Regions from separate parts of the Terrabacter terrigena genome, predicted to be linked through region 1. Evidence: riboswitches for the same ligand, from Rfam matches in the RefSeq annotation. Region 1 holds a riboswitch; each other region holds the start of a gene.
What was found. Region 1 has a riboswitch for cyclic di-AMP ahead of ACFQ2V_RS18885 (C40 family peptidase). Riboswitches for the same ligand answer to the same signal wherever they lie in the genome.
Positions count from the first base shown of each region.

Region 2: linked by a shared signal. The riboswitch ahead of ACFQ2V_RS04390 (C40 family peptidase) and the one ahead of ACFQ2V_RS18885 (C40 family peptidase) in region 1 are both predicted to bind cyclic di-AMP.
Region 3: linked by a shared signal. The riboswitch ahead of ACFQ2V_RS12885 (CHAP domain-containing protein) and the one ahead of ACFQ2V_RS18885 (C40 family peptidase) in region 1 are both predicted to bind cyclic di-AMP.

Region 1 is NZ_JBHTKH010000018.1:34,795-40,642, forward strand. Features, by position in the region: gene ACFQ2V_RS18860 (GNAT family N-acetyltransferase) at 1-379, shown strand, start outside; gene ACFQ2V_RS18865 (acyl-CoA dehydrogenase) at 495-2,357, opposite strand; tRNA gene ACFQ2V_RS18870 (tRNA-Gly) at 2,599-2,672, opposite strand; gene ACFQ2V_RS18875 (hypothetical protein) at 2,891-3,046, shown strand; gene ACFQ2V_RS18880 (FBP domain-containing protein) at 3,051-3,533, opposite strand; cyclic di-AMP (ydaO/yuaA leader) riboswitch at 3,916-4,060, shown strand; gene ACFQ2V_RS18885 (C40 family peptidase) at 4,067-4,642, shown strand; gene ACFQ2V_RS18890 (ImmA/IrrE family metallo-endopeptidase) at 5,007-5,848, shown strand, end outside.
Region 2 is NZ_JBHTKH010000002.1:26,365-32,212, forward strand. Features, by position in the region: gene ACFQ2V_RS04370 (MASE1 domain-containing protein) at 1-1,013, shown strand, start outside; gene ACFQ2V_RS04375 (STAS domain-containing protein) at 1,010-1,495, shown strand; gene ACFQ2V_RS04380 (hypothetical protein) at 1,586-2,728, opposite strand; gene ACFQ2V_RS04385 (DsbA family oxidoreductase) at 2,950-3,633, opposite strand; gene ACFQ2V_RS04390 (C40 family peptidase) at 3,720-4,487, opposite strand; cyclic di-AMP (ydaO/yuaA leader) riboswitch at 4,490-4,659, opposite strand; gene ACFQ2V_RS04395 (metal-dependent transcriptional regulator) at 4,860-5,555, opposite strand; gene ACFQ2V_RS04400 (MFS transporter) at 5,585-5,848, opposite strand, start outside.
Region 3 is NZ_JBHTKH010000007.1:212,153-218,000, reverse strand. Features, by position in the region: gene ACFQ2V_RS12895 (alpha-mannosidase) at 1-2,718, opposite strand, end outside; gene ACFQ2V_RS12890 (VOC family protein) at 2,758-3,141, opposite strand; cyclic di-AMP (ydaO/yuaA leader) riboswitch at 3,443-3,632, shown strand; gene ACFQ2V_RS12885 (CHAP domain-containing protein) at 3,636-4,505, shown strand; gene ACFQ2V_RS12880 (alkene reductase) at 4,713-5,783, shown strand; gene ACFQ2V_RS12875 (GNAT family N-acetyltransferase) at 5,835-5,848, opposite strand, start outside.

The DNA of each region.
Region 1 (5,848 bases):
GTTCGAGGAGGAGTCCCTGACGCCGGCCCGCTACCGGGAGTACCTCGAGGTCTTCGAGAAGCAGGGCCGCGTGCGCCTCACGACGGTCGCCGTCGAGGAGGCGTCGGGCGACGTCGTCGCCTACACCGACCTGATGCTCCCGTCAGGCGCCCCGTCGGTGGCCTGGCAGTGGGGGACGTTGGTGCACAAGGACCATCGCGGCCGGCGGCTCGGCATGGCGGTCAAGGTCGAGAACCTCCGCCGGCTCCAGGCCGACCACCCGGAGCGCAAGCGCGTCGTCACGGGCAACGACGACACGAACTCATGGATGGTCTCCATCAACGAGGACCTCGGCTTCCGCATCGTCGAGCTGTGCCCCGCCTACCAGCGCAAGCTCTGACACCGACCCGACGTGCGCCGAGGGGGCCCGGCGTCGAAAGAGCAGTTCGTCCCCCCACACGCGGGACGAACTGCTCTCTCGATCGTGATGTGACGAACGTGCTCTCGCGACCGGGTCAGAAGGCGGACTCGGGGACGTCCATGAGGTCGTTGTCGGTGGCCTCGGCGATGGCGCGCTCGGCCGCGATCTTCGGCAGGACGTTCTTGGCGTAGAACGACGCCGCTGCGACCTTGCCGCGGTAGAAGTCGGCGTCCTTGCCGGAGGCGCCGCCGTCGAGGGCCGCCTGCGCGACCTCGGCCTGGCGCAGCAGCAGCCATCCGACGACGAGGTCACCGGCCGAGAGCAGCAGGCGAGTGGTGTTCTGGCCGACCTTGTAGAGGTTCGCGACGTCGCCGCCCATGCGCGGGTCGCTCTGCATGAGCGTGCCGATCATCGAGCCGACGATGCCCTGGATGTCCTCGAGCCCCTTGCCGAGCAGCTCGCGCTCGGTGTCGAGCGAGCCGCCGAGGTCCTTGGCGAACTCCTGGATCTGCGCGGCGACGTGCTGCAGGGCCTGGCCCTTGTCGCGCACGATCTTGCGGAAGAAGAAGTCGAGCCCTTGGATGGCCGTCGTGCCCTCGTAGAGCGTGTCGATCTTCGCGTCGCGGACGTACTGCTCGATCGGGTAGTCCTGCAGGAAGCCCGAGCCGCCGTAGGTCTGGAGCGACTCGGTGCCGAGCAGCACCCAGGCCCGCTCGGAGCCGAGACCCTTGACGATCGGCAGCATGAGGTCGCTGATCTTGTTGGCGAGCTCGGCCTCGGAGCCCTCCTCGAGCGGCGCCGCCGGGTTGCCCGCCTGCGCCTGGTTGACCGTGTCCTGCTGGCTCGCGGTGTACACGACGAGCGCGCGCAGCCCTTCGGCGTACGCCTTCTGGAGCATGAGCGAGCGGCGCACATCGGGGTGGTGGGTGATGGTGACACGCGGCGCCGACTTGTCGGTCATCTGCGTGAGGTCGGCGCCCTGGACGCGCTCCTTGGCGTACTCGAGGGCGTTGAGGTAGCCGGTGGACAGCGTGGCGATCGCCTTGGTGCCCACGAACATCCGTGCGTTCTCGATGACCTTGAACATCTGGGCGATGCCGTCGTGGACGTCGCCGAGCAGGGTGCCGACGGCGGGCTCGTGCTCGCCGAAGGTGACCTCGCAGGTCGTGCTGACCTTGAGGCCCATCTTGTGCTCGACGTTGGTGACGTAGGCGCCGTTGCGCTCGCCGAGCTCGCCGGTCTCGAGGTCGACGTGGAACTTCGGCACGATGAAGAGCGACAGTCCCTTGGTGCCGGGGCCGGCGCCCTCGGGGCGGGCGAGGACGTAGTGCACGACGTTGTCGACCATGTCGGACTCGGCCGAGGTGATGAAGCGCTTGACGCCGGTGATGTGCCACGTGCCGTCGGCCTGCTGGACGGCCTTGGTGCGGCCGGCGCCGACGTCGGAGCCGGCGTCGGGCTCGGTGAGCACCATCGTGGTGTGCCATGCCTTGTTGACGATGTGCTTGGCCAGCTTCTTCTGGTCGTCGGTGCCGAGGTGCCACAGCAGGTTGGCGAACGAGTAGCTCGCGGTGAACATGTGGATCGCCGGGTTGGCGCCGCAGATCATCTCGGCGACCGACCAGCGCAGCGAGGCCGGCACGACCATGCCGCCGAGCTCGGCCGGCACGTCGAGGTTGCCCCAGTCGCCGTCGACGTAGGCCTTGAACGACTTCTTGAACGAGTCGGGCATCGTCACCGAGTGGGTGGCGGGGTCGTAGACGGGCGGGTTGCGGTCGCTGTCGAGGAGGCTGTCGGCCAGCTCGTTCTCGGCGAGTCGCGAGACCTCGTGGAGGATGTCCTTCGCCGCCTCGACGTCGACGTCGGCGTAGATGCCCTGCCCGAGGACGTCCTGGCGGTTGAAGACCTCGAACAGGTTGAACTCGAGGTCGCGCACATTGCTCTTGTAGTGGCCCATCGGGACCCTCCGCGTTCTGTCGCTCGTCGTGCGTCCGCCTCGGCGGGCGCACCAAGTTACTGGCCGGTCACTTCCATGATGCTACCCACCAGTAACGAATGGCAAGGGCAGCAGGTCACGGTTCCGCCACGTCCGGGCCCTTCCGCATGCACGGATGCCGCGGCCTGCGTCACCGCCGGCCGGGAGGACTGGAAGCCGGGAAAAGCAGAAGGACCCGGTCGTCGGACCGGGCCCTTCGCGTTGGAGCAGGCGGCACGAATTGCACGTACGTCTTCCCTCTGGAAGAGGGCTGTTCTGCTACTGAACTACGCCTGCGAGGCGTCGCAACCGTAGCAACAGTCGGGCGCCCTCGTCCAAACGGGCACGCCGAAGGCTTCCCGCACCAGCCGACTCCCAGCCGGCACGCAGGTCGCCGTCGGCGAGGCACGCCTAGGTGGGCCCGGGCGGCCCTTGCCGGCAAGACGGGGACGGCCGACGGCAACGCGCAGTCGTGGTTCGTCGGTTACACCCCGCCGCTGACCACCGCGGTCTGGGTGGGCAACCCGGTGAACCCGACCCGGCACATGTTCAACGTGTCGATGGCGGGCAGGTCGTGCGCATCCATGACGGGCGCCTGCTATACGGCCCCCATCTGGCGCCGGATCATGGACGGCGTGCTGTCGGGCGAGCCGGTCGAGGCGATGCCCTGACCGTCTACGACCCGTCGCGAACCCGTCGCGCGAATGTCGTTGACCGCGAACGGAGCTCGTCGACCCGTCGCTCGACGAGGGAAGCCGGGTCGAGCCCGCCCTCCATCGCGTTGGGCAGCCTGCGCACGTGCTGGGAGCAGCTGAAGTCGGCGTGCACGAGCGTGCCGAGGGTGTTGCCCTCGCGTCCGGCCGCGCCGGCCCGTCGCGCGACCCACAGTCGCACGTCGGCCGTCGCGAAGACGTCCTCGCACCAGGCGCACATCGCGCTCGCCTTCCGCGCGCGGTCGGACGCGCGCAGGACGAAGGCGACGGGTTCGTCGTCGACGGGCACGACGGCATACGCCCTCTGGGGGTTGCTGCGGTCGACCCAGCCGAGGTAGTCGAGCTGCTCCCAAGGGCGCGTCTCGAGGTCGTTGGGGATGCTGGCCTGCTTCGCCTCGCGGCGCGAGCAGTTCACGAGGGCAGAGCGAATCTCATTGTCTGTCACTGGTTTCACGGTGTTCCTGTCAGTCGGGCGCGACCGGGCGACCCGGTCAACGGGCGTGGGCGAGGTGGTGTTCGACCCTGACCGCTGAGCAGGCCATGACGGCCACCCACCTCTCCGCGGGCCCTCCCGCTGACGACTGACTGCTCCGGCGCGGAGCGGGGTCCATGGTGCGGCGGGAGGCGGACCGGGATCCAGTCATTTTCCGGCGGTTTCACACGCGCCTGTCCGAAAGCCCTGTTCGGGCGGTTTGTCTCGGCAACATCTGCCGATATCGAGCCGTGACCTACACGGTTCAACCATTCGTCTGCGACCGTCGAGGCAGTTCATCGGCCGGGGTCCTCCCCGGCCGGCCCGCCGGTACGCCGAGTCCTGTCCGCCGGTCGGGGCAGCTGCGCATCACGTGGACAGGAGCGGGGGACCCACTTTCTGGGCCGGCTAGGACCGGTCCTCGGGGTGAAGCCGCGACTTGCGGCCGGGCCACTTCTGCCCGAACCCGACAGCTCACCTCGAAGGCGTGGGAAGGAAACCCGACCATGCCCGCTACGAGTTCTGCACGCCCCGGGCGCCACCGGCGCCCCGCACGTCGACTGCCACTCCACTCCCTCGCCCTAGCCCCCCTCGTCGGGGCCGCTCTCCTCCTCGGGACCGGCGCCGCGCCCCCCGCCTCCTCGACCGCGCCTCCGGCAGCAGCCCAGAGCGCGACACCCGTCACCGAGAAGGGGGTCAACGTCGCCACCGCCCCCGTGGCGACCGTCCCGCGCCGCATCCAGGCGTTGCGCCTCGCCGCCGCCCAGGTGGGCAAGCCCTACCGCTGGGGCGCCGCCGGGCCGTACGCGTTCGACTGCTCCGGCCTCATCTACTACGTCTACCGGACACGGCTGCACATCGCGGTGCCGCGAACGGCGAACGCCCAGCGCCTCGCCACCGTGCGCGTGGCCAAGGCCAACATCCTGGCGGGCGACCTCGTCTTCTTCATGCGCGCCGGACGGGCCTACCACGTCGGGGTGTACGCCGGTAACGGCAAGGTCTGGCACTCGCCGCGACCGGGCCAGCGCGTGCAGCTCTCGCGACTCTGGACCACCGCCTGGGTGGCCGGTCGGGTGCGCTAGGCGCGTTCGGACGGCTGGTCGGACTGGCGCGCTGGGCCGCCCCCGGCGCGCTCTTCCGGTTCGGTGACCCGTTCCGGGAGACCGGTTCCGGGTCACTGCTGCGGAGCGAGCGACGGGAATCGAACCCGCGTATCCAGCTTGGGAAGTCCGTCGGCGTAGAACGGGCTGCGGTACGCGTGCGCTAGCGATGCGCCGTCAGTGACCGCAGTTGTCCCCGGTGGCCAGCGTGCTGTTGCACGTTCGTTGCACACGCGATCGACGGCTCGTCGAGCGACTTCGATTAGCCTCGCCGCGGCGTGAGCACTCGATCGTCGCACGGCGTGGCTAGCATGTGTGCGGTACGGGCTCGAGGAAGGGGGGACTTGTGGCTACCGAAGTCGCACCGGTAACGCCCACCGTCCTCCGATGGGCCCGAGAGTCGGTCGGCGCGACGGTTGCCGACGCTGCCAAGCGTGCCGGCGTCACGGAAGACCGTTTGCTTTCGTGGGAGGCTGGCGAAGCCGAGCCCACTCTCGCAAAACTCAGAAGCCTCGCCAAGCTCTACCAGAGGCCGCTCGCGGTGTTCTTCCTCGACGAACCGCCGCGAGAGTTTGATGCCATGAGGGACTTCCGACGTCTTCCGGATACCGATGAGAGTGCGTGGTCGCGGCCCCTACACAAGACCTACCGGCGCGCCGTTGAACAGCAAGAAATTATGGCGGAGCTGCTGCGCGCCGATGACATTCCTGTCGGCGCCAAAGTCCCGTTGGCCGCAGTGGACGAGCATCCTGAGGAAGCCGGTTCTCGCGCACGTGCTGCCCTACACGTGACGCTTGAGGACCAGCGCGGATGGCGCAACCCCGATGTTGCTTTGAAGGGCTGGCTTGAGGCGCTCGAGGAGGCGGGCGTCCTAGTTCTGCGCACTAGCGAAGTCGCGTCTGCCGAGATGCGTGGGTTCTCTATGCCGGGCGAGGTGCCGGTGGTCATGATCAACGCCACTGATCCTCCGCGTGCGCAGATATTCACCGCGCTGCACGAGTTTGCCCATCTGATGCTTCACGCCGAAGGGTTGTGCGACCTGATTGGGTCCTCGACAGGGACCGCTGCCCAAGTTGAGACGTGGTGCAACGCGGTCGCGGCCGCAACCTTGATGCCGAGAGAGCCCTTCCTCGCGGCTTTGGGCGACGCCGCAACCTACTCGAACTCCTGGGAGGAGGACGTGATCGG
Region 2 (5,848 bases), on a different contig from region 1:
CGTACGCCCTGCAGGACCCGTCGCCGCCCGCGGTGATGCACGGCGTCCACCAGCTCGTCGCACAGCTGCCCGTCCCCGAGATGGTGACGCTCATCTACCTCGTCTTCGACCCGTCGTCCCGAGAGCTGCGGTGGAGCAACGCCGGTCACCCCCCTGCCCTTGTCGTCGCAGACGGCGGCAGCACCTACCTGACGGGCGCCCTCGCCCCGCCGGTCGGGGTCACGCTCGACGGGTCCTTCGTCGAGGCGTCGCACGTCCTCGAGCCCGGCGCGACGCTGCTCCTCTACACCGACGGCCTCGTCGAGCGGCGCGGCGTGTCGCTCTCCGTCGGGTTGGATCGCCTGAGCCGCGAGGTCACCACGGCACCGCGCCGCTCCCCCGCCGGCCCACCCACCGCCCTGCCCACCGGCCCGCCCACCGACGTCCCCACCGGCTCGCACAACGGCTCCCACAACGGCTCGCCCAACGGCTCCCACAACGGCTCGCGCACCGACTGGCCCTCCAGCTCACCCGACGACGACCTCGAGGTCCTCTGCGACATGCTGTTGCAGACCTTCCTGGACGAGGACCACGTCCCCGACGACGTGGCGCTGCTGGTTATGCGCCCGGCCGTCGCTGTCGGGGGCGAGCTCGCCCTGCACCTGCCCGCGGAGGCGCGCAACCTCGTCAAGCTGCGGGGAGCCCTGCGGCGCTGGCTGCACGAGTCCGGCGTCCCCGAGGGCGAGGCCAACGAGGTGCTCGTCGCGAGCGGCGAGGCCTGCGCCAACGCCGTCCAGCACGCCTACAGCGCCGCCGACACCGCGGGCCTGCTGGAGCTCACCGCCCGCCTCACCGGCGACGAGCTCGAGGTGCGGGTTCGCGACCACGGCCACTGGCGAGCGGCAGCCGACCGCGGAGGCGGCTGGGGCCTCCAGCTGATGCACGCGCTCATGGACGAGGTCGAGGTCGAGCACATGACCGCAGGCACCGAGGTGCGGCTCACCCGTCGCGTACGCGTGGGCCTCGGCGCATGAGCGAGCTCGCGAGGGTGCGCACGCACCGCGACGGGTCCACCCAGCTCGTCTGCGTCACCGGCGAGGTCGACCTCTCCAACGCGCGCGACGTCATCGACGCAGTGGGCCACGCCGTTCCCGACGACGTCACGCGGATCGTCCTCGACCTCACCGAGACCACGTACGTCGACAGCGCCGCCATCGCCACCCTCTTCCGGCTGTCCGAGAGACTGCGTGACCGGCGTCAGGACCTGCGCCTCGTCGTCCCGCAGACCTCACCGATCCGCGCCGTCATCGAGCTGACGCGCCTCAGCCAGGTGATCCCCGTCGACGAGGTCGCGCCCTCCGTTCCTTCCGCGCCCCAGACCCCCCAGCCGCCGTATGCCGCCGTCCCCGACGACGTGGCCACGGCGACCTCCTCGGGTCGCGGGGTCGACGGGGACGACCGATCCGAGGACGAACCGGACGACGGGCGCGACGGGACGCGTCAGCGCAGCCCGTAGGCCCGTCCCCGGGAGCACCGAGCCGGAGCGACCCACGAAGGCACCACCAGGGCACCGGCAGCGACCTGTGCCGAACCGGTCACGCGAGCGTCACCTCGGCGACCACGTGGCCGCGCATCCGCTCCTCGACGTGCGTCGTCGCGGTTGCGACGTGCTCGACGACGCGATGGGCCCGTGGCCGACACGCGTCGTATGCGGCGCGAGTGCCGCCGCCGAACCGCCCGCCGCCGCACCCGCTCCGCTGACGTCCCACCCGCCCGCGGTGGTGTGCGGCCCTGCGTCGGTTGGCGGTTCGGTGCCGACGTCGCGGGGGCCGGAAGCCGACTCGGCCACGGCCACCCCGATGGCCTGCTGCCGCCCGGCCGCTGCGGGCGCCGCCGGGCCAGCGGCCGGGTCAGCAGCCGGTTCTGCTGGGCCGGTGCGGGCCGACACGGGCGGACCCTGCCCAGCGGGCGCATCCACCGTGACCGCGCCGCCCGGCACGGAACCGAGCGCATACAGCGTCGCCGCCAGCGCCAGGGACGCCGCAGCGGTCACGAGAGAGACCGGCCGCCCCGGAAAGGACAGCACGCGCGCAGCCGGCGACTGCGCTCCGGCCGTGTCACCCGCGACCTCACCAGCCACGCGGTGCAGGAGGTCCAGCCGGTTCAGCGCCTCCGACTCCCCGTGACGCTCGGGCCCGTCGAGACGGCCGAGCGCGCCCGGCTCGTGCGCCTCCTCCGCATCCCGCGGCCCGGCCGCCGCCGGCACCGCGTCGCCCGTCTGCGGCTCCGTCGTGAAGGCTCCCGGCAGCAGGGCCGGAGCCACCCGCTCCCGGATCGCGCGGTCGACGTCGGCGAGGACCTCCACCGCCGTGCGACACCGTGGACACTCCCCGAGGTGCCCGTCGACCTCCCACCTCCCGGGCTGCCACGACGAGCCGCGCAGGTGGCTGCCCAGTCTTCTGCGCGCAGCGGCGCACTCGGGTGTCTCGGCGCGGGCCACCAGCTCGGAGAGCAGGCCGAGGCGCAGCCTGGCTCGCGCCCGCTCGCCCCGGCCAGAAGGGCCGTGAGGCGTCGTCCCGGCTGCCGGCGTCGACCGCACGACTCCGTCCTCGTGCACGACGAGCCGCCAGAGGAGCGCGCGCGACTCGCTCGGAAGTCCCCTCCACGCCGCCAGGACCGCCTCGCCCGCCCGGTCATCGCCGGCCGCGGCGGCCCTGTCGTCGCCGTGCTCGTCGTGAACCCGCGCCACGATCTCCCGTCCCGAGGTCCGCCAGGCTGCGCCCGGCCGCAGTCGGCCAGTTCAACAGTGCGCGACCCTGTGACGGGAGCCCCGATCCGCCCTCGCGGCGTCGACGCACTGGGGGCATCCTCCACCCGGAGGAGGTGCCGTGTCGCCGATGTCAACGTGACATGCCAAGGGGTGGACGAATCCCGTTGCGTTATAGGCGATTTGCGGGTTTTGCCTGGTGCTCAGACGGTCGCGGTCGCGACGCCACGCAACAGCGCGAGGTAGTCGTCCACGGACCGCGCCCCGGACACGGCGGCATACGCGTTGGCGACGACGAACGGCGTCGAGGTGACACCCATCGAGCGCGCCTGCTGCTCGTCGGTGCGCACCCGGTCGGCGTACTCGTCGGATGCGAGGACGGCAGAGACGCGGCGCTCGTCGAGCCCGCACTCGGCGGACAGGCGCTGGAGCACCTCATGGTCGTCGATCGCGAGTCCCTCGCTGAAATGGGCGGACTGGAAGCGCTCGACGGCGGCCGACCTCAGCGCCGGGCCGCCCATCTCGCCGGCCAGTGCGCAGAGGCGGTGGGCGTCGAAGCTGTTGGCCCGCACGGCACGGTCCCAGTCGAAGTAGAGGTCGTCGGCCTCGGCGACCTCGCTCGCCCGGGCGTTCATGAGGCGTCCCACCTCGGCGTCACCGCCGTGGCGCACCGTCAGGTGCTCGCTGACCGGCACCTGGCCGCCTCGCGGCACGTCGGGGTCCAGCTCGAAGGAACGCAGGCGCACGGTGACGTCGTGGGGCCGCTCGAAGGCCGCCACAGCCGTCTCGACACGTCGCTTGGCCACCCAGGAGTAGGGGCAGACCAGGTCACTCCAGAGGTCGAGCTCAATGAGGGTCGTGGACTCGGCGGCAGACTGGTCGGTCATCGACTCAGTCAACCACGGACCCGAAAAGCGCTGTGCCCCCGCCGGAGTCGGCGAGGGCACAGCGTCGAGAGAGGTCGATCAGGGGCTCAGAAGCGGCCGTAGCCCGAGGGCGTGGTCCAGATGGAGTGGTTGCCGACGACCGTGCCGGGGCGCTGGGCGTCGATCATGCGGCCCGGGCTGACGTAGATGCCCACGTGGTAGGCCGGCGTGCCGAAGAAGACGAGATCGCCCGGCTGGGGATCGCTGACACGGGTCGCCGCGTTCTGCTGGGCCGAGGCCGTGCGCGGGATCGAGATGCCCGCCTGACGGTAGACGTAGGACGTGAGGCCCGAGCAGTCGAAGCCCGAGGGCGAGTTGCCGCCGTAGACGTACGGCACGCCGAAGAAGGACTGCGCGATGCCGACGATGCCGGAGGCGCTGGGGATCTTCGCGTCGTTGAGGGCGACACGGGCGGTCGACCGCGACGCGCGCTCGGCGGCAGCGGCACGCTCCGCAGCGCGCTCGGCGGCGGCCTTCTCGGCAGCGGCCTCGGCGCGCTCGCGCTCGACCTTGACGTCCTCGATGACGAGCGGCTTGGACTTCAGGGCCGGCTTGCCGTAGCCGATGGCCGACAGGGCGTTCGACGCCTTGAGGGTGCCCAGCTGGGGGCCGACGACCGCGGGGCCGGCGGCAGCGCTCACACCGTCAGCGGCGTTCGCCGTGCCGGCGAACGAGGCGACGAGGCCGCCCGAGGCGGCGACGATCGCGGCGCCCTTGACTGCCGGCTGGGCCGACTCCCTGGCGATCGTCTTGAGCTCCGAGATCGCGTTGAATCGACCGGGGGCGCGGTGGCGCCCGGGAACGTTCTGAGCCACGTTTGACCTCTCGACGCCTACGAGGTGAGCTGTCGGGTTCGGGCTGGAGGTACTTGCCCGGCCTTCACTCGGACCGTTGCGGTCCGCGGAGGGCTTCACCCCAAGGACGTCTCTCGACGCCCGGAGAAAGTGGTTCCCCCGCTCCTGCCATGCGGTTCGTCACTGGCCACTGGTCGATGGCAGGACTAGGCGGTCCGACCCGTGGCACCTGCTCGACGGGGAGAGCAAGTGCGGCCACGCTACCCAACCCGTCGGGGGTTGTCACCTCCAGGTGGGCAGAGTTCAAGGAACTTCCCAGGACCCGGACAAGTTGTGGCAAGGCATGCCAAAGTGCCCCGGTGGATCGGGGCACACCTTGACGTACGCGATCGGTCAGGTGGTCTGGCAGTAGACGTGCTCGGCGACGTCGTCGGGCAGCGAGACCCCCGACGAGGGTTCGGCGCCCTCGCGGACGACGACGACCCAGGCCCCGTCGCGGGTGATCTCGACCCGGGCTCCCGGCACGACGCCGGCGCTCGTCAGCAGCCCCAGCGCCTCGGGGTCGACCTGGACCGGCTCGCCGATGCGCCGGATCGTGACGCCCGCCGGGACGTCGCGCAGGGCCGACGTGAGCGGGATCAGGCCGGTGAGGAAGTCCTCGTCCTGGTGCATGCCGAGCTCGTCGAGCCCGGGGATCGGGTTGCCGTAGGGCGACTCGAGGCCCTCGCCGATCAGGCCGAGGATCTTGCGCTCCACCTTCTCGGACATGACGTGCTCCCAGCGGCACGCCTCGTCGTGGGCGTACTCCCACTCGAGGCCGATGACGTCGACGAGGAGTCGCTCGGCGAGGCGGTGCTTGCGCATGACCCGGGTGGCGAGCAGGCGCCCGTGGTCGGACAGCTCCAGGTGACGGTCGCCCGACACCGCGACGAGCCCGTCGCGCTCCATCCGGGCCACGGTCTGGGAGACCGTCGGGCCCGAGTGGCCGAGACGCTCGGCGATGCGAGCCCGCAGGGGCACGATGCCCTCTTCCTCGAGCTCGTAGATCGTCCGCAGGTACATCTCGGTGGTGTCGATCAGGTCCGTCACGGTCATACCTTCTCAGAGTCAGCGGCCGGTCAGTGACCGCCCGTCATCGTGCCCGTCGTCGAGCCTCGCGTCGGGTCGTGCCGCGGGACCCAGACACGCAGCCATGCCGCGCCGGCGACCGCGCCCACGCCGAGCACGACAGCGGAGGCACCGAGGGACATGATGGCGCTCAGTCCTGACAACGCCAGTGGCCCTGCAGCCCTTCCCAGGTCGGCGCAGAGGCGCCAGCCGCCGAGGAACTGGGCGCGGCCGTCGGCGGGCGACGCGTCGGCGCCGAGCGTCATGATCAGACC
Region 3 (5,848 bases), on a different contig from region 1:
GGTCGTGGGGTCGGGGAAGGACGGTGAGCGCAGCAGCGTGAGGCGCATCGTCGTGACCGGCTCGCCCGCGCCGGTGACCGAGCGGCGCACCGCGTGCCCGTAGGTGGCCTCGTTGACGAGCGCGACGCCCCAGCCCTCCTCGCCGACGTGCAGCCAACGGTGCGCGACCATCTCGTGCCGCGCCGACTCCCACGACGTGTTCTCGTGGGTCGGCCGGCGCAGGTGCCCGAACTGGATGTCGGCGCTGCTGTGCGGGGCGAGCACCGAGACGGGGACGTATGCCGCCAGGGCGCGCTCGCGCTCGCGCCAGTCGACCCGCACCTCGACGTCGACCCGCGGGGAGTCGGCGGTGACGGTCGTTCGCTGCACGAACGTCGAGCGCCCCACCGCGCCGCGCGCCTCGACGACGACGCGCAGCGACCCGCTCTCGACGACCTCGACGACGGTGTCGACGGGCGAGGTCCACGTGCGGCTGTGCGGCTTGTCGATGTCCCACGCGTCCCACATCGCAGGGACGTCGGGGTGCAGCCGCAGCTCCGCGGCACGTGCACCCGCCGGCAGCACCTGCCGGTCGTCGTGCCGGTGGTCGACCAGTGAGTCGATCGACCCGTCCGTCGAGACCGTCACGGAGACAAGGCCGTTCGTGACAGTGAGCCCTTCCACCGACACGGGGTTGGCTGGCTGGTCGACGACCCGGCCGCCGACCGACAAGGCCGGCACGTCGACCAGGACCCGGCCCTGCGCGCCGTCGACCACCTCTCGACGCGCGTACGGGCCGGCGTTGAGCAGGCCGCCACCGACTCCACCGAGCCCGCCGGGCCCACCGACGGCACCGACCCCGCCGGGCCCACCGACGGCACTGAGCAGCTCGAGCCCTTCGTCGACGAGGGAGCGCAGCTCGGCGGTGAGGCGCTCGAAGTCGTCGCGGGCCTCGCGGTGCACCCAGGCGATGGCGCTGCCCGGGAGGATGTCGTGGAACTGCAGGAGCAGCAGGCGCTCCCAGACGAGACGCAGCCGCTCTGCCGGCCACTCCCCCAGGCCGTGCACCGCGACGAGGGTCCACACGAGCTCGGCCTGGCGCAGGAGCGCCTCGCAGCCGCGGTTGCCGACCTTCATGGCGCGCTGGCTCGTGAGGGTGCCGCGGTGCAGCTCGAGGTAGAGCTCGCCCACCCACGTCGGCGCGCGGTCGGCGTACTCGTCGCGCACGCCGTCGAAGAACGACTGGGCGGTGCCGACCTCGACCGCGGGTGAGCCCTCGAGCGAACGCAGGCGCCGCGCGCGCTCGAGCATCTCGCGCTCGGGCCCACCACCGCCGTCACCGAAACCGAACGGGATGAGGGCGCGCCGCGAGCGCCCCTTGTCGAGGTGCTGTCGCGCGGAACGGTGCACCTCCGCGCCGCCCAGCTTGCTCTCGTAGGTGTCAGCCGGCGGGAAGTGCGTGAGGACCCGGGTGCCGTCGATGCCCTCCCACCAGAAGGTATGGTGGGGGAACGTGTTGGTGTCGTTCCAGCTGAGCTTCTGGGTGAGGAACCACTCCGCGCCCGCGAGCCGGGCGATCTGCGGGTATGCCGCCGAGTACCCGAACGAGTCGGGCAGCCACACGCCGCGACACCGGACCCCGAGCTCGCGCTCGAAGAAGCGCTGCCCGTGGAGCAGCTGGCGCACGAGGGACTCGCCGCTCGGCATGACACCGTCGGCCTCGACCCACTGGCCGCCGACGGGCTCCCACGTGCCCGCGGCGACGGCGTCCTTGATGCGCTGCCAGATGGCGGGCTGGCGCTCCTTCATCCAGGCGTACTGCTGCGCGGACGAGCACGCGAAGACGAGCTCGGGGTAGTCGGCGGCGAGCGCCGTCACGTTCGCGAAGGTGCGGGCGCACTTGCGCACCGTCTCGCGGACCGGCCAGAGCCAGGCTGAGTCGATGTGGGCGTGGCCGACGGCGGTGAGTCGCTGGGCGCTGGTGACCGCCGGCGCGGCCAGGACCTCGACGAGCGCCGCCCGGGCGGCAGCCGCCGTGTGGCGGATGTCGTGGACGTCGAGAGCCGCGAGCGCGTCGTCGAGCGCGGCCGTGACCTCGAGCCGACGGGCGTCGCGCTCGGGCAGCTCCGTCGCGAGGTCGACCAGCACGTCGAGGTCCATCGCCAGGCCGAAGACCTCCGGCTCGAAGACGGCGACGTCGACGCGCCCCAGGAGGTAGCGCGGCTCGGCGCCCGCCGTCGCGACCTCACCGAGCCCGGTCGGCCGGAACCCGTGCTCCATGACGGCCGGGTTGCCGGCCGCCTCGAGGAAGAGATGGACCTGCTCCCCGCCGGCGGCCGACGGTGAGACCCGGAACCACCGGTTCATCGGGTGGATGCCCTTGAGTGGCGTGCCATCGGCGTCGTGGAGCAGCCCCTCGGCCTGGAAGCCGGGGCCCTCGCCGCGGAAACCGAGGTCGACGACGACCTCCACGCACTCCCCCGCGAACGCCTCGGGCACCGAGCCGGTGATCTCGAACCACCACGTCGACCACGGCTCGCCCCACGGCGTGCCCGGGCCGGCGGGCTCGAAACCTCCGCGCGCCGCCACCCCCAGCGCGACGGCGACCGGCACCGGCTCACCGGCGACGTGCCACGCGGAGGTGGCGAGCGGCACCCGGTCTCGGTGGACCGCAGGGGTCACGTGCTCGGCGAGCACGCGGCGGGCGCGGCGCAGGACGTGGGCGCTGTCGTCGAACACGCCCCCGACCCTAGCCACGCACCGCCCGGGTTGGCGGCGTCAGGCGGGCGACGAGTCGATGACCGACAGGACGTTGCCCGCCGGGTCGGTGAACCAGGCGATGAGCGGACCGCCCTGGCGGAAGACCCCCTTCTCGTCGGTCTCTGTCGGCGTGCCCTCGTACCTCTCGAACGTCACGCCTCGCGACGTCAGCTCGTCGACGGCCGCCTCGACGTCGTCGACCGGGAAGTTGAGGATCGTGAAGGTCGCGGGTGTGTGGTTCGGTTTCGGGTAGACGATCACCGGCCGGTCGCCGGCCAGGTGCAGCGTGAGCATGCCGTTCGCCTCGGTCACCCTGAGGCCCAGCGTGTCGGCGTAGAACGCGCGGGCGGCGGGGATGTCGTCGACGGAGAAGCCGCCGAACGCCTTGGAGCTCTCGAGCACGTCGTGCCCCTTCCTCGTGTCGGTGTGACGGGTCGGTCTGGAGGGTCGGTCTGAAGCGTCGGTCCGGCGGGTAGGTGTCTTGGGTTGCGCCGGTCCCGGTCACGATCATGTCATGTGACCCCGGTCACAGTCGCCGACCGTAAAGCGCGGGTAAAGGCGCTCAAAACGGGCCTTCAACGACCTTTCTGGCGCGACTCCGTTACCTCAGCGTGACTTTTGCCCGACAAGTCGTCTACTCTTCCGGGTGTCCGACCACCTGGTCGGGCGCTCGCGAGGTGGACCGCCTAGTCCTGTCACCGCCTGACGAGCGAGAGCAAACCTTGTGACAGGAGCGGAGGAACCACACGTTTCTCCGGGCGTCCGGCGCCACGACTCCGGACGTCCTTGGGGTGAAGTATTCGCCCGGATCGCGACTCGTCGCGGGCCGGGGGAGCACCGGGCACCTCCCCGCCCGAACCCGACAGCTAACTTCGTAGGCGCGGAGAGGTACACGTGTGAACAACGAGATCATCCGCGGCCGCCACCGTGCGCCTGGCCGTCACAACCCCCTGAACGAGCTCAAGCTCCTCGCTCGCGAGACGGCACAGCCGGCCATGAAGGGCGCGGCTTTCGTCGCGGCCACCGGTGGCCTTGTCGCCAGCTTCGCGAACCCCGCGAGCGCCGAGCCCCTTTCCGCCTCCACCGCCGGCGCTGCCGCGGTCGGCCCGACCGCAGGCGCCGTCCCCGCCGCCTCCACCGCCCTGGCGAAGATCGGCTACGCGCCGGCAGCCCAGAAGGCGACCACCCAGCCCGCTGCTGCACCCAAGCCGCAGGTCATCGAGGACATCCAGGTCAAGACCGAGCGCGCCGCCGCCAAGGCTGCCGCCGCGAAGGCCGCTGCCGAGAAGGCTGCAGCCGAGCGCAAGGCCGCCGCCGAGCGTGCCTCGCGCGACCTGACCCGTCGCACGCTCACGGCGACCACCTCGATCAAGTCGAGCAGCAACGGCGCCGTCCCGGGCGCGTCCTCGGGCATGCGCTCCGCCTACAACTGGGCCACCGAGGGCCAGTGCACCTGGGGCGCGCTCGCCAAGTGGCACGCCTCCGAGGGCTACTACCCCGGCGGCTGGACCGGCAACGCGATGGAGTGGGCCTCCGGCGCCGCCAACGCGGGCTACACCGTGACCGGCACGCCGCGTGCGCGCTCGATCCTCGTCATGCAGCCCGGCGTCCACGGCTCCTCGAACGTCGGCCACGTCGCCTGGGTGACCGGCGTCGACGGCAACCAGGTGCACATCATCGAGATGAACGCCCTGGCCGGCCCGTACAACTACAACACCCGCACCCTCACCGACGGTCCGGGCATGAAGTACATCTACGCGCCGTGACCCACGCGATCTGAGCGCTGCACGCGAAGGGGAGGATGCCGCGGCATCCTCCCCTTCGTCATGCCTGACGCGTCACACCAGCCGCCCTCGGGGAATGATCCCCCCGCTGTCCGACTTGTCGCCCACGTGGTCGAAGGCTCCTCCGCTTCGCGGGAGCGAGCCGCCGACCGTCACCGACAACCTCCACCGACAGTGAGGAGCAGGCCTGTGTCCACGGCCTTCGAGAGCATCCGCATCGGCCGCTGGGACCTCCCCCAGCGCTTCGTCATGGCCCCGCTGACGCGCAACCGCGCGGGCGCGGGCCAGGCGCCGACCGAGCTCAACGCCGAGTACTACGGCCAGCGCGCGAGCGCCGGCCTCATCATCACCGAGGGCACGCAGCCCAGTGCCGTGGGTCAGGGCTACCTCGACACCCCGGGCATCCACTCCGACGAGCAGGTCGCCGGCTGGCGCCTCGTCGCCGACGCCGTGCACGCGGGCGGCGGCCACGTCGTCGTTCAGCTCATGCACGCCGGCCGCGTCGCCCACCCCGACAACAAGGGTGGCCTCGAGAGTGTCGCCCCCAGCGCCATCGCCGCACCCGGTTCCATCGTGACGCCGTCCGGCGAGCAGCCGTATGCCGTCCCGCGGGCCCTTGAGACCGACGAGATCCCTTCGCTCGTGGCCGAGTTCGTCCACGCGGCGCGGCAGGCGGTCGCGGCCGGGCTCGACGGCGTCGAGGTGCACGCCGCGAACGGCTACCTGCCGCACCAGTTCCTCGCGCCGTCGAGCAACCAGCGCACCGACGCGTACGGCGGCTCGCCCGAGAACCGCGCTCGCCTCGCGATCGAGATCACGACCGCCGTCGCCGAGGCCATCGGCGCCGACCGGGTCGGCATCCGCATCTCGCCGGCGCACAACATCCAGGGCGTCCTCGAGGAGAACGAGCTCGAGACGGCCGCGACCTACGAGACGCTCGTCGAGGGCATCGCGCCGCTCGGCCTCGCCTACCTCAGCATCCTCGGCGACCCCGAGTCCGACCTGGTGCGCAACCTGCGCAAGAGGTTCGGTGGGCCCGTCATCCTCAACACCGGGTTCGCCTCCGTGACCGGCCTGGCCGAGGTCGAGGACATCCTCGAGCGCGACCTGGGCGACGCCGTGGCCGTCGGGCGCGAGTTCCTCGCCAACCCCGACCTCGCCCGCCGCTGGCGCGAGGGTGCCGCGCTCAACGAACCGAACCCGGCCACCTTCTACGGTGGCGGCGCCGAGGGCTACACGGACTACCCTGCCCTCCCCTGACACCTGCACCGTGAACCGCCGCGCCGCCCCGGCGGGGCCGGCGCGGCGGTCTCAGCGCGGTTCCG